One region of the Thioalkalivibrio versutus genome, then DNA from elsewhere that is predicted to be linked to it. Evidence: predicted binding sites of a transcription regulator. Region 1 holds the regulator's gene; the other holds the start of a gene.
What was found. Region 1 encodes FNR, which switches genes on or off when oxygen is low (the NO sensors DNR and NnrR bind a similar motif). Its sites were predicted from a motif close to TTGATNTANATCAA; they were not measured.
Positions count from the first base shown of each region.

Region 2: hemN (oxygen-independent coproporphyrinogen III oxidase) is a predicted target of FNR. The motif match lies at 5,588-5,601, and genes of this name have one in related genera.

Region 1 covers NZ_CP011367.1:974,355-986,417, reverse strand. The annotation lists gene TVD_RS04680 (cobaltochelatase subunit CobN) at 1-449, opposite strand, end outside; gene TVD_RS04675 (cob(I)yrinic acid a,c-diamide adenosyltransferase) at 563-1,117, opposite strand; gene TVD_RS04670 (TonB-dependent receptor domain-containing protein) at 1,121-2,956, opposite strand; cobalamin riboswitch at 3,100-3,346, opposite strand; gene TVD_RS04665 (hypothetical protein) at 3,434-5,332, opposite strand; gene TVD_RS04660 (SAM-dependent methyltransferase) at 5,464-6,702, opposite strand; gene fnr (fumarate/nitrate reduction transcriptional regulator Fnr) at 6,993-7,724, shown strand; gene TVD_RS04650 (DUF2390 domain-containing protein) at 7,717-8,199, shown strand; gene TVD_RS04645 (DUF2058 domain-containing protein) at 8,271-8,840, shown strand; gene TVD_RS04640 (hypothetical protein) at 8,874-9,092, opposite strand; gene TVD_RS04635 (carbamate kinase) at 9,188-10,093, opposite strand; gene dcd (dCTP deaminase) at 10,125-10,691, opposite strand; gene apbC (iron-sulfur cluster carrier protein ApbC) at 10,719-11,810, opposite strand.
Region 2 covers NZ_CP011367.1:1,582,587-1,594,649, reverse strand. The annotation lists gene TVD_RS07380 (globin) at 1-40, shown strand, start outside; gene TVD_RS07375 (YgiQ family radical SAM protein) at 180-2,489, shown strand; gene TVD_RS07370 (SDR family NAD(P)-dependent oxidoreductase) at 2,502-3,290, opposite strand; gene hpnE (hydroxysqualene dehydroxylase HpnE) at 3,287-4,633, opposite strand; gene hpnD (presqualene diphosphate synthase HpnD) at 4,638-5,498, opposite strand; gene hemN (oxygen-independent coproporphyrinogen III oxidase) at 5,677-7,065, shown strand; gene TVD_RS07350 (DUF2283 domain-containing protein) at 7,367-7,564, shown strand; gene hpnC (squalene synthase HpnC) at 7,613-8,476, opposite strand; gene gph (phosphoglycolate phosphatase) at 8,526-9,215, opposite strand; gene ubiG (bifunctional 2-polyprenyl-6-hydroxyphenol methylase/3-demethylubiquinol 3-O-methyltransferase UbiG) at 9,212-9,958, opposite strand; gene TVD_RS07330 (TRZ/ATZ family hydrolase) at 10,243-11,577, opposite strand; gene TVD_RS07325 (DoxX family protein) at 11,660-12,052, opposite strand.

The DNA of each region.
Region 1 (12,063 bases):
TCCTCACCCGGATCCGGGTTGGCCGCCAGTTCGGTACGCATCTCGTCATCGAGCCCCGCGAGTACGGCCTCACCGTCGATCCGCGACAACGCCGTCAGGTGGCGAACGCTGTTGATGGCCAGGATCGGGGCTCCCTCGGGCGGCGGGGCCTCCCGCAACAGGCGATCGAGGCGCGCGGCCTGATCCCCGAAGACGGCCGCGACGAGCACCGCGTCCGCCTCGCGCCACAGCGCCGCGACCGCCTCGTCCGACTTGTCCGTGAGCTGCTCCGGGGTGCGCAGTACGACCTCCGCCTCCGGATGGGCCTCGAGGAAGCGATGCGCCCCGGCGGCGACCTCCGCCGCCGAGCGATCGGAGACCACCCCCACCACGAGCGGCCCGGCCCCGGCCGTTCCGACGCCGAATAGAAAAAACGCAATAGCAATCAGGGTTGTGCGACGAAAACGCATGGAGATTTCCCGAAAAACAGGCGCAAGGGGCCGCGAGGCGTGTACCCGACACGCCCGCGACCGTTGCAATGGGATTGGGGCGCCGCCGCAGCGGCGCCCCTCAGAAGAGCGCTTCAGCCACGGCGGCTGGCCGGCTGCCAGAGGACCTCTTCGCCGTTCTCGTGGCGCGCGAGCACGCGACAGAGCACAAACAGGAGATCCGACAGCCGGTTGATGTAGGCCAGCGAACCCGGGCGCAACGCCTCGTGGTGATTGAGCGCAACGAGACGCCGTTCCGCCCGGCGGCAGACCGTACGGGCGATATGACAATCGGCCGCGGCCGGCCCGCCGCCCGGGAGGATGAACTCCTCCAGGGCCGGCAGATCGTCGTTGAAGGACTCAAGCTCCACGTCCACACGCTCCACCGAGGCATCCGGCAACGCCTGATGGCCCGGCACGGCCAGTTCCGCCCCCAGGTCGAACAGCTCGTGCTGCACCAGCGCCAGCGAGCGCCGGACCTCTTCGGGCAGGTCATGGATCAGCAACCGGCCGATCACGCTGTTCAGCTCATCCACATCACCGAAGGCCTCGACGCGATGCGAGTCCTTGTCCACGCGCGACCCATCACCCAAGCCGGTTCGGCCTTCATCACCCGTGCGGGTCGCAATCTTCGACAGTCGATTACCCATGGATCACCTCTGCTGATAGCGCAGTTTCACGAACGCGGCACGCCCCGGCTGGTTGTAACCGCCCTGGGTCTCGTAATCCCGGTCGAAGACATTGGTTACCGATGCCTGAACCGTCCATTCGGGATCGATGGCGTAGGCTGCCCGCAAGCCCAGCGTTCCATAGCCTGACAACCGGGTGGCGTCGCCGAAAAAGTCATATTCAAAGGTACGACTGCGAGCCAGGACCGTACCACCGAGAGAGAAATCGCCAAATTGTCGGTCGAGATCGATACGAGCAGAAACCGGCGCACGACGCGCCAGTTCATCCCCTGTCCCACGGTCCTCTGCGTCAAGCAAAGTCAGCGACGCCCTGGAATTCCACGGCCCGATATCATGGCCGCCCTCGACCTCCAGCCCGCGAATACGGGCCTCATCAATGTTCTGCGCCGGCCATCCAGCAATCAAATTATCAACGCGCGTCTCGAACACCGCGACATCCACGTAAGCAAGACTCGTCGAGTAGCGGGCGCCCAATTCCGCGGTACGAGATTGTTCAGGCTCGAGGGCGGGATTTCCGTCCCTCGGCCAATAGAGTTGATTGAAGGTCGGCGCATTGAACGCAGTGCCGTAAGAAGCCCGCAGACGCATGGCATCCGTGGCCTGCATGCCCCAGGCGACCTGGCCGGTGGTCTTGTCGCCGAACTGCTCGTTGTCGTCGTAGCGGAGCGAACCTTCCAGGTCGTGATTGCCGAGCTCGGTGCGCAAGACCGAATACACCCCAACGTTGTAACGCGAGTCCTCGTTATAATCGGTGGTGGCATCAACCCGGTCCTCGTAGGCATCCAGTCCGGCCACTAGCTCGCTGCGATCCCCTAGGCGGACATCGTTACGCCAGGTCAGCTGGTCCCGACGCGTATCGAAACGGTCTACGCTTCCACCAAACGCGCCGCCCTCGGTGACGTCGTCACTCTCATCCCGTGACTGGCCAAGCGCCACTTCCGAGTCCCAACGACCGGTCACCGGAATACGAATACCCACACGCAGCGCAGCATGCACGAAGTCCGTGTAGGCCCGATCATACGGAAGCCCGGTAGATAATTCGTCCGCGTCATATTCCGAACGACCTCCCGAATACAATACGTTGCCGAAGATTTCGATCCCATTGTCGAGCCGGTGGGCCACCTTGGCGGCCAGCGAGGTGTTGTCGTAGCCGTCGGGGTCGTCATCGCCGACACCGTCCTGCACGTCGATGCCCTCAGTGTCGAACATGCTGACCGACAGGCTGTAGTCGGTACGCTCGGTACCACCAGCCACGCCGAGTCCGGCCTCCCAAGTGCTGAAGCTGCCGGCCCCCAGGAATGCATTGACTCGAGGCGGACCTTCGCGGCCCGCGCGACTGAATATCTGGGTCACCCCGCCAATAGCATCGGAACCGTAGATGGATGTGCGTGGCCCGCGCACGATCTCCACACGATCGATCTCCTCCGGCGGCAAAAACCGCCAGCTCGCGTCGCCGCTCGTGGCAGAGCCCATGCGGACGCCATCGACCAACAGCAGGTGGTGGCCGGATTCGGTACCCCGCATGCGCACGCTGGACTGCTTCCCGAACGGGCCTGCGCTGGATACGGAGACCCCCGCACGACCCTCCACCAGATCGGTGAACTGACGTGGCTGCAGGCGCTCGATCTCCTCGCGGTCGATGATGGTCACCGAGGCGAGAGTCTGGTCGACCGTCTGTGCGATGCGGGAGGCGGTGACCTGGACGGTCTCCAGCGTCTGCGCTTCGTCGGTATCCGGGGTGTCCGCCAGAACGGGAGAAGTGGCCAGCAGGATGGCCGCGGAGAGTGCTGTGCGTTTCATGTTTTTTGTTGTCTCCCGGCGAGCCGCCCGCACGCCGTTGATTCGTCGGGATCGCACAGACAGGGGGAGACAGACACGAGGGGGATCGGCCACGACCGGCGAACGGCCGGGCCCGATCATCCGCCTCGCATGCCCGCCGCATGCCGCGCGATCATTCCCTGGCCGGTCTCCGGACTGACGAGCGTTCCGGCGCGGCGCCTTCCCGAACCCAGGGTTCAGTGGCACTGGCCGCGACCATCAGAAACCGACGGGCGGTCTCTCGCTCGATCACCGTTGCGGGGGCAGCGTCGGATTCATCCCAGGGCCTTGCGGCCCGTCGGAGACTCACCGATCTTCCCGTTTAACCCGCCAAGCCGTGCTTGGTCGGGCACCGAGGAACGTAGCGAACCCTACACAGTTGGGCGCAAAATTACCAGCCGCGAACCCACCCACCACGCGATCCCGAGTGACGCTAGCAGGCTCGCATATCGATGCCGATCAGCGGCGGCGCCGTTCCTCCGCGTACAGGTAGCGGGTCCCGCGCTTGAGCAGCAGACCCCAAGCCTTGTCCTGTAGCATGGCGTCGAACTCGGGCGAGCGCTCGGCACGCAGCGCCACCGGGTGCGACTCGTCCCCGGTATGGGTCGCCACCATCTCCAGGCGCTCGCGATTGGCCCCATAGTGGCTGACCAGGAAATCGCGCATGGAGTCACTCAGTGGCAGGTTGTAGATGCGCGTGAGGCGCAGCGCCAGCCACTCGGCCATGCGCCCGAGGTCCTGCCGGACCTTGCGCACCATGGCCGAGCCCAGGCCTGCCTTGGCATCCGCGCTCATGCCCACGTAGAGCCCACCCAGATAGGCCGCGGGGTTGGCATAGATCGCGCGCTGGATACTGGGATTCGTAAGATCCACCAGCGGCTCCATGATCAAGGCGAGCTGGATCCCGATCCGCTTGGCGGTCTCCGCATCCAGTGCCGAGCCGCCAAAGTAAAACAGGTCACCCTCGCGCTCGATCTTGAGTTCCTTGAGGAAAGAGCAGAAGTGGCTCGCCAGCTTCAGCTTCTGGTCGTCGGTCAGCTCGATCAGCTCCTCGCTCACCCGGATGCCGCGCACGCTGCGCTTGAACCAGCGCTTCTCGCCGCGCTTCTCGACCTGCGCCCGGCGCAGGGCCTCCCAGCGTTCCACGGCGTTGGTGTAGCGGCTTTGCGCCTGCATCAGCTGATCGCGCGCCTCGCGCAGGTCCTCGACCCGACGCAGGGCGAGCCCCAGCATCTGCCCATCCGGCGAATTCTCCGAAGGTTCGAGATCCTCCAGACGCTGCACCGCCTCCAGCACCTGACGACCCAGGCTGACGACCGGCTCGCGCAGCGCCTGTGGATCCAGGCCCGACGCCTCGTGCTGGGACAGCAGGATGCCGAGCGAGCGCAGGCGGCTGACCACCCCGGCCTGGGCCACACGGAAGCGGTTGCCCTGGGATTCGAGGCGGTCCAGGGCCGCCCCGAGCTGCCAGCCCCCCGACCATTCGAAGCTCAGCCGCTTGATCTGGCGTCCGTTCACCAACTCGAAGGCGAGGACAAAGATCGCTTGTACGTCGTCGAGGGTGCAGCGCGCCAGGTCATCGGCGTCCGCGGCGGAGAACAGTCGATCCAGGAACTGATCCACCCGGCGCACACCGTCCTCCTGGGTTGGCGCCACGCCCCGCAGGCGATCGCGCAGGAGATCCGCAACCTCCGGCGCCTCGTGGTGCAGCTTCTCCAGGGCCGCGAGCCGGGAGTCCTCGGTCGCATCCACCAGATCCGCGACGCGCGAGCGCAGCCCCAGGCGGCGGTAGATCTCCACCTGCTCCGCGGCGGCCGCCAGGCTGGCATCGCCGGTCATCTCGCGCACCGCGACCGCCACGGCCTCGGGGGCGATATCCACTTCGTGCAGCAGGACTTGGGCTGCCTTGCGCCGACGCATGTCCGGGGTCATCTCGCCCATCGCCAGGTCGCGGGTGACGAACAGCAGATCCGGCAGCAAGTCGATGGTGTTGCGCAGCTGATCGCGCGAGCGCTCCTGGCGCTTGCCCCGTGTGGCATCCGCGACGAAGCGCGCGACCAGGCCGATGACCCCGAACAGCAGGGTGTAAACGGCAAAGAAGATGAAGTTCTGTGCCGGGGCAGCGTGCCCGAAACCGAGGAAGTAGCCGCCCTGCATCGCCAGGAACGTGACCGGCCCGGCAGCCCACAGCAACTGGAGAAAGTTCAGCGACCAGGGTACGCGCCGTGCGGTGGCAGCCACCTCGGTAATGCGGCTGCGCCCGGCCGCCTCGATCAGGACGTGCTCCTGTGACGGTCCGCCGGCCTGCGGGCTTTCCTGGCCCTGTGCCTCCCTGCGTTTACGAAAGCGACCGAACACGCGCACCTGCTCCGGAATGGGTGGTTACCGCCGGCATGGCCGCAACGCTCCCCTTAGTGTAGGGAAACCGTGTTCGGTTCGCGCGCGCCGGGCGATACTCGCGCGAGCGGCCCGGCGCGTCCGATGCGCCCTCAGGCGGCGTCGCTGCGCTGTGCCCGGGCCTTCCCGGGCGGTGTGGAGATCACTTCGGGGGCATCGTCCCGATAGAGGTAATCGCGGGTCAGCGGCACCGCATCCTGCTGCTTGGCCATCTGCACGTGGAACACCACCTGATCCCACCAGCGGAAGGTGCCCTCGCAACTCGCCAGGTAGAACTCCCACATGCGGCAGAAACGCTCATCGAAGCGTTCGACGGCCTCGGCCCGCACCTTCTGGAAGCGGCGATACCACTCGGCCAGCGTCTCGGCGTAATGCAGGCGCCAGAACTCGATATCGGTGGTGCACAGCGGCGTGGGCTCCAGCGCGCCCATCACCTCGGACAGGGCCGGCGTATACCCGCCCGGAAAGATGTACTTGCTCAGCCAGGGGTTGGAGGTCCCCGGTGGTTCCTGCCGCCCGATGGTGTGCAGCACCGCGATGCCTTCCGGCTTCAGCAGATCATGCACGCGCCGGAAGAACGTCTCGTAGTTGGGCGTGCCCACATGCTCGAACATGCCGACGCTCACGATGCGGTCGTACTGGTCGTCGTGTTCGCGGTAGTCCTGATAGAGGAACCGCACTCGATCCTCGAGCCCCCGACGCTTGGCCTCGTCACGGGCAACCCGCAGCTGCTCCTTCGACAGCGTCACGCCGTCTACCTGCACGTCGGCATGCTCGGCGAGATGGAAGGCCAGACCGCCCCAGCCGCAACCGATGTCGAGCACGCGCATCCCCGGCTCCAGCATCAGCTTCTTGCGCAGCATTGCGCACTTGGCCTGCTGCGCCTCTTCCAGCGTCATATCCGGGCGCTCGAAATAGGCGCAGCTGTAGAACATGCCCTCGTCCAGGAACTGACGATAAAGCCACTCATCGACGTCGTAGTGATGGGCGATGTTCTGGTAGCAGCGCGCCACCTTGTTGCCCTGCTCGATCAGGGCCCGCAGCATGCGCACTGCAGGGTTGACCCGCTGCTTGAACATCGGCGCGAAGTTGCGCATGGCCACGTCGAGGAACACCTGCAGGCCCTCGGGGCCGGGCGACCACAGGCCGTCCATGTAGGTCTCGCCCAGCTGGAAGCCCGGGTCGCGCCCAATCTTGCGCAACGCCGCCTTGTCATGCACCTGCATGGTGACTTCCGGCGCGCCGTTCCCGAAACGCTGCTCACGGCCATCCGGATGCCGCAGCACGAAGGTCCCGTAGCGTATGTATTGCTCCAGTAACCGCTCGATCATCGCTACCCCTGTCCTTGTTCTGGCAGTCGGGTCTCTCAGCCCCCACGCGTAATGCCGACCCTGACCACGCCGCAGACTTTAGACTCAGTCTAATTACCGATGGCCCGCATTGTCCACGCAGCCGTCGGAGGGAGGGGACCCCGAGTCATCTCGGGGCGCGACCCCCTGACCGACGGCAAAACCTTCTGTAATCGCCTACAACTCTTGGGGACAGTACCGCATTCCCGCCCCCGATGGCATACCCCGAAAATCGCTTTCCCCAACGTCGAAAAAACGGCTACCCTGCACCCATGACGCTACGACCCACTCAAGCCTGCCAGCACTGCACCCTCCGCCAGCTCTGCCTGCCTATGGGCCTGCCCCAGGATGAACTCTGGCAACTCGACCAAATCGTCCAGCAACGCCGGCCGATCGCCAAGGGTGCGCCCCTGTTCACCATGGGGACCAAGTTCGAAGCGCTGTACGCGGTCCGCACCGGGGCACTGAAAACGGTGCTGATCTCCGATGACGGGACCGAACAGATCACCGGCTTCGCGCTGGCCGGCGACCTCCTGGGGCTGGACGCGATCCACTCCGGCAAGCATCCGGTCAGTGCCATTGCGCTGGAGTCCACCAGCGTCTGCGCCGTGCCCTACGGGCATGTCGACGACCTCGCCGGCCGCCTGCCGACCTTCCGCCAGCACATGATGAGCGTGATGAGCCAGGAACTGGCCCAGGACGAAAGCCTGCACGCCCTGCTCGGCCAACGTACCGCGGAGCAGCGTCTGGCGACCTTCCTGATCGCCCTGTCGGAGCGTCATCGCGCCCGCGGCCTGTCCCCCGAACGGTTCTACCTGCCCATGTCCCGGGCAGACATCGCCAACCACCTGGGCCTGACCCAGGAAACCATCAGCCGGCTGTTTACTCAGCTGCGCAACCAGGGCGTAATCAACCTGCACACCCGGGACCTGGAGATCCTCCAGCCCGACGGCCTGCGCAACACGGCCGGGGTCACCTTCACCTCCGCCGCGAGCAGTGCCTGAAGCCGGGGACATCCCGGAGCCGGCCACGGACTTCGACGCCTTCTGGGCATTCGCCGACGCACTGTGGGTCGATCCCACCGCTCGCGAACGTCTGATGCGCTGGCAGGACGAATTTGGCGTGGACGTGATGCTGGCGTTGTTTGCCCTGTGGTACCCGCAGCCCCTCGGACCCTCGCAATGGTGCGTACTGCGGCAAACGGCCCGGCGCTGGCAGTCATCCTCCACCGAACGCCTCCGCGCACTGCGCCGGCGGCTCCACACCCCCGAGCGCAACGCGCTCTACCGCGCGGTGCTGGCACTGGAGCTTCAAAGCGAGCGGCTCGCCGGCCTGCAACTGCTCGCGGAGGCCCGGCGCGTGGCGCCGCAGACCACCCCCGCATTCGCCATCGACCGCCAGCGCCGATTGCACACCCTGTTCCCCGACCTGCCGGACGCCGAGATCCGCGACGGATTGCGCGAGTTCACGGCCGCCTGAACAGCACGTGGTGCACGCAAGGCCGCATTCCGGCTATCCTCCCCGCACATTGACCGAACACGGCAGGATTCATGTCGGATGATCTGCGCAGCCAGCTCCTGAAAACGGGGCTGGTCGACGAAAAACAGGTTCGCCAGGCCAAGTCGCAAAAGCACAAGGCCCAGAAGGGGAACGCGAAGAAAAAGAAGGACCGCAACACGGGTCCAGACCCGGGCGTGGCCGAAGCGCGCAAGGCCGAGCAGGCCGAGCGTTCGCGACACAAGAACCGCGAACAGCAGGAACGTGCCGAACGCCGGGCCCGCCACGCGCAAATCCGCGAACTGGTCAGCACCCACCTGGCGCCGATTCCCACCGGCGATGCCGCGCTGGATTATCACTTCCAGCAGGGCGGGCAGATCCGCCACCTCCCGGTGACCGCCGACCTGCAAAAGCGCCTGGCCGACGGCCGCGCCGCGCTTGCCGGCCTGGATGTGCGCCCGGAAAAGGGGTTCCGGGTCATCCCGCGCGAGACCGCCGACCGCATCCGCGAGCGCGATCCGGAATGGCCACTGGTCATCCCCGCCGAGGACGAAACCGGATCGGAACCTGCCCCGGACGACCCATACAAGGACTACGTCGTACCCGACGACCTCATGTGGTGACCGCAGGGGAATCCCCGCAGGCCAACGATCCAATCAGTCGGTTGCGCGCTTCACGTCCGCGGCGGGCATGCCACTTTGCTGCGGGCGCCGCGCCTCGTCACTGGACATGTCCTGCGGCGTGATGCCGCCCTGCTCCAGGCCCTGGGCGGGGCCGGCCGACTCCTCCGGCTCGCCGCTGCCGCAGCCTAGCGCCAGCAGACCCACGGCCGTCAGACCGATCACCAGGGGGGCGGCTCGCTGAATCTCTCGCATCATCTTCACTCTTGATCCATGTGTACTCGAAGCCTGCAAACTCTGCGGCGGGCGCGCAACATCGAGTGTAACAGGCGGGGGTTCCGGCAAGGGCTTCAGGCGGCGCCCACCGGCAGGATCCGGGTCCCCGCCTGCCCGGCCAGGATAGCCGCGGCGTCCTCCAGCGAACCGATCCCGACCCGAATGCCGCCCTGGGCAGCGCGCCGTGCAGCCTCCATCTTCGGCCCCATGGAACCGCCCGGGTACGCTGCCGGCTCCACGGCCGTAACCAGAAGCGCCTTCAGGCGCCGGGCGTCCGGCGTGCCCCAGTCCATGTAGACGCCGTCGACATCGGTCAACATCAACAGCCAGTCCGCCCCGACATGCGCGGCCAGGCGCGCGGCCGTCAGGTCCTTGTCCACCACGGCCTCGATTCCGTATAGACGCCCGTCGCCATCACGCGCGACCGGTACGCCGCCGCCCCCGGCACAGATCGCCACCGACCCGCCATCCACGAGACTGCGGACGGCCTCCATACCCAGCAGGCGTTGCGGCTCCGGCGACGCCACCACCCGCCGCCAGCCCTCGCCGTCTGGTGCCACGTCCCAGCCGCGCTCGTCGGCCAGCGCGCGGGCGCGGGCCGCGTCCCAGGTCGGGCCAATGAACTTTTCCGGGTGGTCGAAGGCGGGGTCGTTCGGGTCGACCTCGGTCTGGGTGAGCAGACTCGCCACCCGGTCATGGCCCAGCGCGTTATGCAGCTCCCGCGCCAGGATGTAGCCGATCATGCCGTGGCTCTCGGCCCCGACCACATCCAGCGGCCAGGCGATGCGATCGCATTCCGCCTGATTGGCGAGCAACCCCACCTGCGGCCCGTTGCCGTGGGTGACGACCACCTCGTGCTCGCACGCCACGGCCGTGATGGCTGCCGCCGCACGCTGGGCGTTGTGCTGCTGGGCCTCGGCCGAGGGGGTCTCGCCGCGTTGCAGCAGGGCGTTGCCGCCCAGCGCGATCACGATACGCATGGCGGGCCTACTCCGTACTTGAAGGGTTGGGTCAGGTGCGCGGGAGCGTGACGCCGCGCTGGCCCTGGTATTTGCCACCGCGGTCCTTGTAGGAGGTCTCGCAGACCTCGTCGGACTGCAGGAACAGCATCTGCGCCACGCCCTCGTTGGCGTAGATCTTGGCGGGCAGCGGCGTGGTGTTGGAGAACTCCAGCGTCACGTGGCCCTCCCACTCGGGCTCCAGTGGGGTCACGTTCACGATGATGCCGCAGCGCGCGTAGGTCGACTTGCCCAGACAGATGGTCAGCACATCGCGCGGGATGCGGAAGTACTCGACCGTATGCGCCAGGGCAAAGGAGTTCGGCGGGATAATGCAGCAGTCCGACTGCACGTCCACGAAACTGCCCTCGTCGAAGCCCTTGGGGTCGACAATGCTGGAGTTGATGTTGGTGAAGATCTTGAAGTGATCGGAGCAGCGCACGTCATAGCCGTAGCTCGAGGTCCCGTAGGACACAATCCGCTGCTCGTCGCGGTAGCGGATCTGGCCGGGCTCGAAGGGCTCGATCATGCCCTTCGTCTCGGCCATCTCCCGAATCCAGCGGTCCGCCTTGATGCTCATTGGCCCTGTCCCTGGTGGCGCACCGGATCAGTTGTCCTGGATCACGATGTTGGGGAATTTGCTGCTGTAGTCCTTGGACTGCTCGGCCAGCTTGGCACCCGTGCGCCGTGCGATCTCGCGGTAGATCTCCGTGATGCGGCCCTCCGGGTCGGCGACCACGGTGGGTTCGCCACCGTCCGCCTGCTCGCGGATGCGGATGTCCAGCGGCAGGGCACCCAGCAGATCCACGCCGTATTCCTCTGCCATGCCCTCGGCGCCGCCCTGACCGAAGATGTATTCCTCGTGGCCGCACTTCGAGCAGATGTGGATGCTCATGTTCTCGATGATGCCGAGCACCGGCACCTCGACCTTCTCGAACATGCGCAGGCCCTTGCGCGCATCCAGCAACGCGATGTCCTGCGGCGTGGTAACGATCACCGAACCGGAGACCGGGATCTTCTGCGACAGGGTTAGCTGGATGTCACCGGTGCCCGGCGGCAGGTCGATGATCAGGTAGTCCAGCTCCTTCCAGTTGGTCTCGTTCAGGAGCTGCTCCAGCGCCTGGGTAACCATCGGGCCACGCCAGATCATTGGCGTGTCCTCGTCGATCAGGAAACCAATGGACATCGCCTGCACGCCGTGGCGCTCCAGCGGCTCCATGCTCTTGCCGTCCTTGGATTCCGGCTTGTCCTTGATCCCCAGCATGCGCGGCTGGCTGGGGCCATAGATGTCGGCATCCAGGATACCGACCTGCGCGCCCTCGGCGACCAGGGCCAGCGCCAGGTTGACCGCGGTCGTGGACTTGCCCACCCCGCCCTTGCCGGAAGCCACGGCGATGATGTTCTTGATCCCCGCCATTGGCTTCAGGCTCTTCTGCACCGCGTGGGTCGTGACCTTCGTGCTGATGGTGACCTCGGAGGACTCGAGCCCGGCCACACCCGCCAGGGCGCCCTGGATGGCGGCGCGCAGCTCGTCGTGGTACCCAGCAGCGGAATACCCCATCTGGATATCGATCGCGGCACGGGCACCGTCCACGCGAATGTCCCGGACCTCGCCGGCGGCGACCAGGTCCTGCTCGAGGTACTTGTCCTGAACGGTCTTCAGGGCGTTTTCGATCTGCTCTCGCGCGAGTTCGGCCATGGGTACGTGGCATCCGATGTTGGGAGTGATCGCGCGATTCTACTGGCCTCGGTGCACCACGCCAATGGCACCACGAGCCACCCGTCCTTTCCGTAGCCCCCCAGGCGCGAATCAAGGCAGGTGTCAAGGCCCTTGCGACGGTTTTATGCACAAAGGACCTGAAGATAGGGAACATCGGCCAAGATAGGCGAACAAGCATCTAAGTCGCTGCACCATTGTTCTGCAACATACTGTTTTCACCCCATTCTTGTGT
Region 2 (12,063 bases), 610 kb from region 1:
GCTGAGTCCGGCGATCGATCTGTTCATCGAGCGCTACTGACGCGCGCCGGGCCGTTTCCGGCGGCCCGGTCAACCACTGCGAAGTCCCGCCCGCGGGCGTGCCCTGTTGATCTTGGGGCGCCCCCGGCGTGTAATGCGCGCATTTCCTGTTGCCGGCGTCCGCCGGAAGAAGCCTGGTCATGTCCGCAGCACCCGATTCCCTGTTCGCCCGCAAGCCCTACTGGGCCCAGCGCTTTGGCACGGCACCGTTTCTGCCGACCACGCGCGAAGAGATGGACGATCTCGGCTGGGATAGCTGCGACATCGTACTGGTGACCGGTGATGCCTATGTGGACCACCCAAGCTTCGGGATGGCGATCATCGGTCGGTTGCTGGAGGCGCAGGGGTTTCGCGTGGGCATTCTGGCGCAACCGGACTGGACCTCGGCCGAGCCGTTCCGGGCCCTGGGGCGACCCAACCTGTTCTTTGGCGTAACCGCCGGGAACATGGACTCGATGGTCAACCACTACACCGCGGAGCGGAAGATCCGCTCCAACGATGCCTATACCCCGGGGGACGTGCACGGCAAACGCCCGGACCGCGCGGTGATCGTCTACGCCCAGCGCGCCCGCGAGGCCTACAAGGACGTGCCGGTCGTGGCCGGCGGGATCGAGGCCAGCCTGCGGCGTATCGCGCACTACGACTACTGGCAGGACAAGGTGCGCCGCTCCGTCTTGCTGGATTCGCGCGCCGACATTCTGCTGTTCGGCAATGCCGAGCGTGCCCTGGTGGAACTCGCCCATCGCGTCGCGGCGGGCGAGGACCCGCGCGAGATCACGGACCTGCGCGGGACGGCCCTGCTGCGGGATGCCGTGCCCGCCGGCTACGTCGAGCTGGATTCCAGCGAGGTTGATACCCCCGGACCGGTGGATGCCAACCCCGACCCCTACGCCATGGTCTCGCCCGAGACCTGCGCCGATGCCGAGGCACAGGATGCGCAGGCGACAGAAGCGGAGGCGGGCGCGAAGGTCGTGCGTTTTCACCGGGATATCCCGCGCGGCACCCCGCGCGAGCAAACGGTGATCCGTATTCCGGCCTTCGAGCAGGTGAAGGGCGACGCGGTGCTCTACGCGCATGCCTCGCGGGTGCTGCACCTGGAGACCAACCCGGGGAATGCCCGCGCGATCGTGCAGCGCCACGGGGACAAGGAGGTCTGGCTCAACCCGCCACCGATCCCGTTGTCGACGCCCGAAATGGACGCGGTGTTCGATCTGCCCTATGCGCGGGCCCCGCATCCGTCCTACGGGGATGCGCGCATCCCCGCCTGGGAGATGATCCGCTTCTCGGTGAATATCATGCGCGGCTGTTTCGGCGGCTGTACGTTCTGTTCCATCACAGAACACGAAGGGCGGATCATCCAGAGCCGCTCCGAGGACAGCGTGCTGCGCGAGATCGAGGAGATCCGCGACAAGGTGGACGGGTTCACCGGCGTGATCTCGGATCTGGGCGGCCCGACCGCCAACATGTACCGCCTGGCCTGCAAGGACCCGAAGATCGAGCAGAGCTGCCGGCGACTGTCCTGCGTGTACCCGGGCATCTGCAGCAACCTGGACACCGACCACGCGCCGCTCATTCGCCTGTACCGCAAGGCACGGGCGCTGCCGGGCATCAAGAAGATACTGATCGCCTCCGGGCTGCGCTACGACCTGGCGATCGAGTCACCGGAGTATGTGAAGGAACTGGTGACCCATCACGTGGGGGGTTACCTGAAGATTGCGCCGGAACATACGGAAACCGGACCGCTTTCCCGCATGATGAAGCCGGGCATGGGGACCTATGACCGGTTCAAGGCCATGTTCGAGAAATACTCGAAGGCGGCCGGGAAGGAGCAGTACCTGATCCCGTATTTCATCGCCGCGCATCCCGGCACCACCGACCAGGACATGCTGCAGCTCGCGCTCTGGCTGAAGCGCAACGACTTCCGCGCCGACCAGGTGCAGGCGTTCCTGCCGAGCCCCATGGCCCTGGCCACCGCCATGTGGCATTCCGGGCGCGACCCGCTGCGCGGCATCCGGCGCACGACCAGCGAACGCGTCCCGGTGCCTCGCGGGGTGCGCGCGCGGCGTCTGCACAAGGCGTTCCTGCGCTATCACGATCCGAACAACTGGCCGCTATTGCGCGATGCCCTGCAACGCATGGGGCGTGCGGACCTGATCGGCAATGGCAAGCATCACCTGGTGCCGACCTGGCAGCCGGCCGGGACCGGTCAGGGTGCGGCACGTCCGTCCACCGGCGGGCGCATCACCCGAGGCGGCAAGGCGCTGAAAAAGCGCGGCCAGACCTTCCAGACGCAGCACAACGGCGTCGAGGCTGCGGCGCGTCCCGGTGGCAAGCCAGCGCCAGCGGGCAAGGCCGGGGCACGCTCTGCCGCGCCCAAGGGCGGCAAGCCGCGCGCGGGTGGTGGGAAGGTGCGCAAAGGGCGCCCGGCCGGAAAACGACCGCGCGCCTGACGCCCCTGCGGTTCAGGACGCCGCGTGGGGGACCGGGACCTGGCCTTCCAGGCTGATGTTCAGACCGGTGGTGGTGCGGTCGCCGGGGTCCAGGAAGTACAGATAGGGGCCAACCACGGCCTCGGGCTCGGGCAGTAGGTCGGGGTTTTCCCCGGGATAATGCCCGGCGCGGAAGCGGGTGCGCACGGGGCCGGTGTCGATACCGTTCACGTGCAGGAAGCGCGGTTCGTTGCGATGCTCGTGCGACAGGATGTCGATCAGGCCGTCCTGGGCCGCCTTGGCCATGCCGAAGGCGCCCCAGAAGGCCTTGCGCGCGTTCTGGGTGGACACGACCAGGCTCCCGGTGGGACTGGCCTCCAGCAGCGGCAGGACGGCCTGCGTGAGGAAGAACGGGCCGTGCAGGTTACTGTTGATGACCTTGAACCACAGCTCCGGGTCGTAGTTCTTCATCGGCATCAGGGCGCCGGCCCAGCCCGCGTTCAGTACCAACCCGTCGAGGCGGCCGAGGGAGTCGCGGATGTTCTCCGCCAGGTCACCATAGTCCTTGACCGTCGCGCCTTCGAGATTCAGTGGGTAGATCGCGGGCTGCGGGTGACCGGCCTGTTCGATCCGGTCATAGACCGCTTCGAGGCCCTTCAGGTCCTTGTCCAGCAGCACCACGATCGCGCCGGCCGCGGCACAGGCCTCGGCAACCGCGCGGCCGATGCCGTCGGCGGCCCCGGTGACCAGGATCACGCGTTCATCGAAGGCGCCGGGTTCCGGGCGGTAGGCGAGCAGGCGGGGAATATCGAGATCGGTCAAGGATGGTCCTCCAGATACAGGTGCGCCGATTCTAGTCCAGATTGTACGGCCGCTTCGAGCGTGGACGGCAGTGCAGGCGTCAGGTAATCCCCGGCCAGATAACACCCCGGCCAGGGCGTGCGGGCCGGCGGGCGACGTGCATCCAGACCGGCTTGCGCGTCCAGCGTCGCGCGGCGTTCGCAAATACTGTGGCCGGTCTCGGGTTCGCCCAGTTTGGGGAAGGTTTGGGCCAGGGAGCGGGCGACGGTGCGCCATCGTGCATCCGCCGTCAACGGTTCGAGGTCGTCGGCCGCGGAGATCACGACCGCCAGCCAGTGTGGCGCCCCGGCGACATTCCGCGCGATTAGCCATTGGCCATGCTGGTCCAGCAGCCCCTGTAGTGGCGGAAGATCATCAAGGCGCCGCGCATAGCGCAGGTAGACGGTGCAGATGCTGCGGGCGCCCATGGCATTCAGGCCCTGGTGCGTGGCCTCCCAGCCGGTTTCGTGTGGCAGCAGGGCAGCGGCGGCGGCTGGAGGGGTCGCCAGGATCACGCCGCGCGCCGGGCTCGCCACGCCCTGGCGGTCGCGCAGGCGGTAGGGGGCGGCGTCGTGAGTCGTGCTGCGCTCAATGGCGGTGATGCGGCGGCCCAGATCCACTCTGGCGCCACGCTCCCGGAGTTCCTGGACAGCCGGTTCCGGGAACAGCTCGCCGAGTGGCCGCGCGGGGACGAGAAGGCGCGCGGCCTCCGGGCCATGGTTGAGCGCCAGGCGCAGGACGTTCTGGAAGATGCGGGCCGAGGCGGTTCGGGTCGGGGTGTTCATCACCGCCAGGCACAACGGGTCCCACAGGCTCCGAATGAGGGCGTCGGGCTGACGGCGCTGGCGCAGCCAGTCGAGGACGGGGAGATCGTCGCGCAGGGGCCGGTGCAACATGGCGGCGGCGCCGGACAGTGCACGCAGGCGTGTACCAAGGGAGTGCTTCGCAAGCGCCCGGTAAAGCGCGGCGGCCAGGGCGGGCAACCGGGGCGAACGCGGTTCCAGCAGGAACGCCGGGGCCTGCGGCCGGCCCGTGGGCCCGAACATGCGCAGGCCGAAGGGCAGGGCCTGAAACGCCTGCTCGGGGTTGATGCCGACCGAACGGATCTGCTGCAGGGTCTGCTGGCAGGCCCCGACCAGGATGTGCTGGCCGTTGTCGAGCGGGGTGCCGTCCAGGTCGAGGCTGCGAGCACGGCCACCGGGGGCCTTGCCGGCCTCGATCAGGTGCACGGGGTGCCCGGCACGTGCAAGCGCCAGCGCGGCGGTCAGGCCGGCCCAGCCCGCGCCGACCACGACCGCCGGGGCCGGGGGGGAGCTGGAGGTCATGGCATCAGGCCGCGCGGCGGCGTTGTTCGCGCTTCAGGCGGCGCGCGGTGCGCCACGCGATCCACAGCTTGCGGATCGGGGTCAGGCGTACGCGGTGTTCCAGCACGCGATAGCCATCGTCCGCGATCTCGTCGAGCAGGGTGCGGTAGATGGCTGCCATGATCAGGCCCGGGCGCTGGGCGTAGCGGTCGGCGTCCGGGAGGTGTTCCTCGGCGCGTTCGTAGTAGCGTCGCGCCCGTTCCGCCTGCTCCGCGAACAGGGCGCGGTGGCGGTCGTCGGTGATGTTGATCTGGAATTCCTCCGGCTTGACCCCGTGCTTGCTGAGCTCGTCCATGGGGATGTACACGCGGCCGCGCATGGCGTCCTCGTGCACGTCGCGCAGGATGTTGGTGAGCTGCAACGCCATGCCGAGGTCGTGGGCGTACTTGAGAGTGCGCCGATCGGTGTAGCCGAAGATGTGAGCGGACAGGATGCCCACGACGCTGGCCGCGCGGTAGCAGTACAGCGACAGCGTGGTGAAGTCCGGATAGCTGTCGTAGTCGAGATCCATCTGCATGCCGTCGATGATCTCGTCGAAGTACTCGCGCCCGAGGTCAAAGGCGGCGATATGCGGCTGCAGTGCCTGGGTGATGGGGTGGCGGGGTTCGCCGGCGAACAGGCGCTCGATCTCCTGGCGCCACCAGTCGAGCTTGGTGCGCGCAATGCTCTCCTCGCTGACCTCGTCGACGATGTCGTCGACTTCCCGGCAGAAGGCGTACAGCGCCGTGATGGCGCGACGGCGATCCGGTTCCAGAAAGCGGAACGCGTAGTAGAAGCTGGAGCCGCTTTGCGCGGCCTTCTCCTCGCAATACTCGTCGGGGGACATGCGCTCTCGCGTGGCGGGTGTCGAACAGGGAGGAGAAGGCTAGCACAGGCAGCACAGGGGGCGGGAGAGGGCGCCCTGAAGGTGGATTGTTGACCTGTATCAAGCTCGGGTCCGGCCTGCGGCCGTAGTCTGCAGAACCAAGGTCGCGAGTGCGCGGCGCACGGCTGTGGAGCCCCGAATGGAACAACGCCTAGTGTTTGACCCCGAAATCCTGCGCCGCTACGACGTGAGCGGGCCGCGGTACACGTCGTATCCCACCGCGCCACAGTTTCACGAGGGCTTTGACGACCGGGCCTATGCCGAGGCGGCGCAGGCCACCAACGGGGCGGACCCGGCGCGGCCGCTGTCCCTGTATGTGCATGTGCCGTTCTGCGACACGGTGTGCTTCTACTGCGCCTGCAACAAGGTCATCACCGGAAATTACCAGCGCGCTCAGCGCTACCTGCAGTATCTGGAGCGCGAGGCCGAACTGCAGGGCGAGCTGTTCGACCGGGAACGCACTGTCGGCCAGCTGCACTTCGGCGGCGGCACTCCGACTTATCTTGGCGATGACGATCTGCGCCGGGTGATGGCGACGCTGGCGAGGCACTTCCGCCTGGACGAAAGTGATGCCCGCGAGTTTTCCATCGAGATTGATCCGCGCGCGGTGCGGCCCGGGACCATCCCGCTGCTGGGCGAGCTGGGTTTTAACCGGATCAGCCTCGGGGTTCAGGATTTCGACCCGAACGTGCAGCGGGCGGTGAACCGCATCCAGCCGTTCGAGGTGACCGCGCGGGCGGTGGAGCAGGCGCGGGCCAACGGCTTCGAATCCACCAACCTGGACCTGATCTACGGCCTTCCCCTGCAGACGGTGGAGACCTATACCGCCACGCTGGAACGCGCGCTGGAGCTGCGCCCGGAGCGCCTGGCGATCTACAACTACGCGCACCTGCCGCAGATGTTCAAGACTCAGCGCCAGATCCGCGAGGCCGACCTGCCGGACGCCGCGGAGAAGCTGGCGATCCTCGAGACCACCATCGCTCGCCTGACCGATGCCGGCTATGTCTACATCGGCATGGACCACTTTGCCCTGCCGGACGACGAACTGGCCACGGCCCAGCGCGCCGGGACGTTGCAGCGCAATTTCCAGGGCTACTCCACACGGGCGGAGTACGACCTGGTGGCACTGGGTCCGACGGCCATCGGCAAGGTGGGCGCCAGCTACAGCCAGAACCTGCGCGAGCTGGATGCCTATTACGCGCGGCTGGATGCCGGGCGCCTGCCGGTGTTTCGCGGACTCGAACTGAATGCCGACGATCGGTTGCGCCGGGACGTGATTACCGAGCTCATGTGCCATTCGCGCATCGATTTCGCCGCGATCGAGGCGCGCCACGGGATCGTGTTCGGAGAGGTCTTCGGGGATGCACTGGAGCGGCTTCAGGGCATGGAGGCCGATGGACTGGTACGCATCGGCGCGGAGCGCCTGGAGATCCTGCCGCGCGGGCGGTTGCTGCTGCGCAACGTCGCCATGGCCTTCGACGCCTACCTGAAGACGGAGAGCGCGCCGCGCTACAGCAAGGTAGTGTGAGCGGCTTGACGGCGATCCGTTCTCGGCGGAAGCTTTGAACAATAGCAACCGGTAACAGGGACGTTCCGGTGAAGACGACACGTTACTTCGAGACTGTACGCGAGAGGCCGGATCGGCGAATGATCCGGGATCACTGGATCAGTAGTGCAATCGACCAACCGTTGTGCGAAGAAGTCCAAGGCGATGGGCGTATCCGCAGATGGGCTCGTGTCGAGGAGGCTGAAGGACGCTACCTTCGCGTTGTTCTGCTGCCGGATGGAGAAACCGTTCACAACGCCTTTTTCGATCGAGGGTTCCAGCCATGAAACTCCAGTACTTCGGGGATACGGATACGCTTTATATCGAATTCCGAGGCGATAGCGTGGCCGAAACCCGCTCGCTTGACGAGAACACTACCCTGGATGTCGATGCCAGTGGTGGTGTTTGCGCCATTACCTTTGAGCACGCAAGCGAACGAACTGACCTCCAGCACCTTACGGTCGAGGGCATTGCCGCTTGATGCCTTTTAAGCCCTCAGCTTAACCAGGGGTTCTCGGCGTCTCGATCCCTACGGTCTTCGGCGGCGCGGTCGAAGGCTGTGGCTCAGGATGATCCAGGCGTCGCGGGTGCGCAGGCGCGGTCGGGCAAAGACGTCGTCCTGCTGGCGCAGCCGCCAGAGGATGCGTGCCCCGCCGTTGATGATGGCCCGGACCTCCAGCCCCATGCGCCCGCGCAGCAGGCCGCCCAGCGGCGCCCCGGCGCGCAGCAGCCGGTCGGCGCGGGCGTATTGAAACTGCATCAAGTTGCGTAGCTGGAAGGTGGTCTGCCCGGTGGCCAGCATCGCTTCGGTCACGCCGTACTGGTCCATCTCTTCCTGCGGCAGGTAGATGCGGTTGTTCTCCCGCAGGTCCTGCTGCAGGTCCTGATAGAAGTTGATCAGTTGCAGCGCCGAGCAGATGGCGTCCGAGTACCCCAGCATCTCGTCGGTTGGGTTGCCGTTCAGGTGCAGCATGAGCCGGCCCACCGGGTTGGCCGAGCGGCGGCAGTAGTCCATGACCTCGCCGAAGGTCGCATAGCGGGGCTGTTCCAGATCCTGCAGGAAGGCGTCGATCAGGTCGGAAAACGGCGCGGCCGGCAGGTCGAAGCGGGCGCGGGCGTCCGCCAGGGCAATCCATTCGGGTTCGTGCTCGGCGGCGGGGTCTTCCAGGATCTGCACGCGTTCCTGCATCGCCAGCAGTGCCTGGCGCCGCTCGGCAACCGGGCGCGGGTCCTCGTCGGCCAGGTCGTCGGCGTCGCGGGCGAAGCAGTAGATCGCCGCCACGGGGCCGCGCAGGCGGCTGGGCAGCAGCCAGGAGGCCACGGGGAAGTTCTCGTAATGCGCCTTGGCACGCTGGCGACAGTGGCGGTAGGCCGAACGGATACGGGGCGACATGGGTGCTCAGGCCCTGTTTCCGGCGTGCAGGGCGCCGAGGTGGGCGGATTCAGCTCGCAAGTCCGGGCTCCGTGGCGGCTCCGTCGGCGTACCAGGCCCAGAAGTCGTTCGGCTGTTCCAGGGCGGCATCGGCGCCCCATTGATCCGGACGCTGGTTGGCGTCGATGTAGCCCCAGTTGGCGATCAGGGTGGGCATGCCGGCGGCCCGTCCGGCCGCGATGTCGCGTTCTGCATCGCCCCAGTAGCAGTGGCGTTCCGGCGGCAGGCCGGTCTGCCGGGCGGCCAGCCACATGGGTTCCGGGGCGGGTTTGCGCTGGGGCAGGGTATCGCCGCTGACGACGGCTGCCATGCGCGAATGCAGCCCGAGGGCCTCCAGCAGCGGATCGGTCAGCCAGCCCGGCTTGTTGGTCACCACGCCGACGGGCCAGCCGCGGGCCTCGCAGGTGTCCAGCAGGTCCGCGAGTCCGGGAAACAGGGCGGTGGTCCGGCACAGGTCGCGGGCGTAGATCTCCAGGTAGCGCTTCTTGAGATGCTCGGCGAAGGCGGGATCGGCGTCCGGGAAGGCGAGATCCACCAGGGCCCGGGACCCGTGGGAGACAAAGTTACGCACGACCTCGAACGCCAGCGGCGCACGGTCGTGTTCGGCCATCAGGGTGACCAGGGCCGCATGCATGTCGGGAGCGGTGTCCAGCAGGGTCCCGTCGAGGTCGAACAGGACCGATCCGAGTTCGCGGGTCATTCGTCGGTGCCGGCTTCGTCGCGGCGGGCGGCCATCAGGTAGTTCACGTCGGTGCGGGCGACCAGACGATAACGCCCGCTCAGGGGTGAATAGGTCAGGCCGGTCATCGCGGTGACCTCGAACCCGTGGCGGCGCAGGGCGGTGCCCAGTTCGGAGGGGCGAATGAAGCGTCCGTACTCATGGGTGCCGGTGGGCAGCATGTGCAATACGTATTCGGCCCCCACGATGGCCTCGGCAAAGGCGCGCGGAGTTCGGTTGATGGTGGACAGGAACAGCCAGCCGCCGGGGCGCACGAGCGTTGCAAGGGCGTCGATCACGGCGTCCGGATCGGGCACGTGCTCCAGCATCTCCAGGCAGGTCACCACATCGTAGTCGCCGGCGTGACGTTCGGCGTGCGCCTCGGCGGTGGTGTGCAGGTAGTGGATCTCCAGTCCTGCTTCCACGGCGTGTTCCCGCGCCACCTCCAGGTGTTCGGCGCCGGCGTCCAGCGCGGTGACCTGAGCGCCGCGAACCGCCATTGCCTCGGAGAGGATGCCGGCACCGCAGCCTACATCCAGCACCTTCTTGCCGGCGAGATCGGCCTGGCCGTCGATCCATTCGAGGCGCAACGGGTTGATCGCGTGCAACGTGGCGAAGGGGCCCTTCGGGTCCCACCATTCGTGGGCCCGATGGGTGAATTTGTGGATCTCGGCGCTATCGACGTTTGCGTGCGCAGAAGTTTGGGAGAGGGGTTCGGGGCTCATGGCGTCTGTCTCGCTCAGGGAAACACTGATTAATGTACACGTTCGCGCTCGAGTCGCTGTTGCGTGCGAACAAGGCGCGGTGACTGCCGTGCAGTCATTCTGCACAAGGGAGCCGCAACGCCGTGCGCGCGCAAGAGCGGCCGAGCCCCTCGGGGTTGGCACCCCAGGTTCCCCGATCCTGCGTTGCGGCCCTTGCCGGTAGAACAACTATCGGCTGCGCACCGCGCCTTGTCTTGGAAAACCTGGGGTACCAACGCGAGCGTGTACATTGATCAGTGTTTCCCTCAGGCAGTGGGCTGCTGGGTTTCCAGCACCCGGACGCGCCAGTACTCGGCTTCGGCGCGGAGGTCCTGAGAGTCCAGCGTAAGCAGTTCGCGGTTGCGGAGCAACGGCCGTCCGGCCACGTAGACATCGCGCACGGCATCGCGGGTGGCGGCGTAAACGATCTGTGCACTGGGGTCGTGCGCCGGTTGCAGTTCCAGCGCCTGCAGGTCTACTGCGACCACATCGGCCTGCTTGCCGGGCTCCAGGGAGCCGATCCGATCCGCGAGTCCCAGGGCTTTGGCACTCCCCAGCGTCGCCATTTCCAGCGCGGCGGTGGCGGGCAGGGCGGCGGCATCGCCACTGATGCCCTTGGCCAGCAGTGCGGCGGTGCGCATCTCGCCGATCATGTCGAGATCGTTGTTGGAGGCGGTGCCGTCGGTCCCGAGGGCGATGTTGAGGCCAGCGTCCTGCAAGCGTGTGACCGGACAGAAGCCGGAGGCCAGTTTCAGGTTCGACTCCGGGCAGTGGGCGATGGATACCGGGCGGCCCCGCAGCAGGTTCAGGTCGGCATCGTCGATCTGGGTCATGTGCACCGCGATGAAGGGCTGGTCCAGCATGCCAAGGCGTGCGAGGCGGGCCAATGGCCGTTCGCCCTGGTCGCGCAGGGCGTCGGCGACCTCGCTGGCCGTCTCGTGGACATGCATGTGGATGGGCACGTTCAGTTCGCGGGCACGGGCCGCCACGCGCTCCAGGCTTGTATCCCCCACGGTGTATGGCGCGTGCGGGGCGACATTGAAGGCGATCCGGTCATGGTGCCCCCAGTTCGCGACGACGTCCGCACCGCGCTGGAAGTACTCGTCTGCCGTGCTGGCCCAGGGCGTGGGGAAGTCGAACACGGTGAGACCCAGCGAGGCACGGATCCCGGTCTCGTCGACCACCCGGGCCGCATCGTCCACGAACAGGTACATGTCACTGAAGCATGTCGTGCCCCCGCGCAGCATCTCGGCTATGGAGAGGCGGCTGCCTGCGCGTACGAATTCGGGGGAGAGCAGCTTGCCCTCGGCCGGCCAGATGTAGCCCTTGAGCCATTCCATCAGCGGGCGGTCGCTGCCGATGCCACGCAGCAGGCTCATGCCGGAGTGGGTGTGGGCGTTCACCAGGCCGGGGATCAGGATCTGGCCGGGGTGATCGCGGTATTCCGCCTCGGGATGGTTGGCGCGCGCGGTGGCTTGCGGTTCGATCGCGTGGATCGTTCCGTCGCGGATGATCAGGGCGTGGTCTTGCAGAAGGGTGTCGCGGGGGACTACCGGGAGGATCTGTGGGGCAGCGAGGATCAGCGTCTGGGCATTGCTCATGGCGGACGGTCTGCGCGGGGATCAGGGTCGCGCATGGTACCTGAAAGGGGCGGCATTGCGCCGCCCCAAGATGCCGTGAGGACTACAGGCGGTTGATCGCGAACCGGCCCGGACCGGTCAGGGCCAGGGCGATCGCCGCGAACAGGAACATCCCCTGCAGCTCGAGGGCCCAGCCGCCGGTGCTGGTGAGCAGGAAGACCTCATGAGCATGGGCGAGCGCGATGGCGAAGACCATGTTGATGGCGATAATCACCGCGCCGATGCGCGAATACAGCCCGATGATGACGAGGATCGGGGCGAGGATCTCGCCGATGTAGACGCCATAGGCGAGGATCGCCGGGAGTCCCGCGTTGGTAACCATGCCTTCGATGCCGCTGATCCCGCCGGTCAGTTTGGCGATGCCGTGCAGCAGGATCATGATCCCGAGGGCCAGGCGGAGTACGAGCTTGCCACTGTCGTCTAGCGTGTTGTCCATTTCCATCCTCT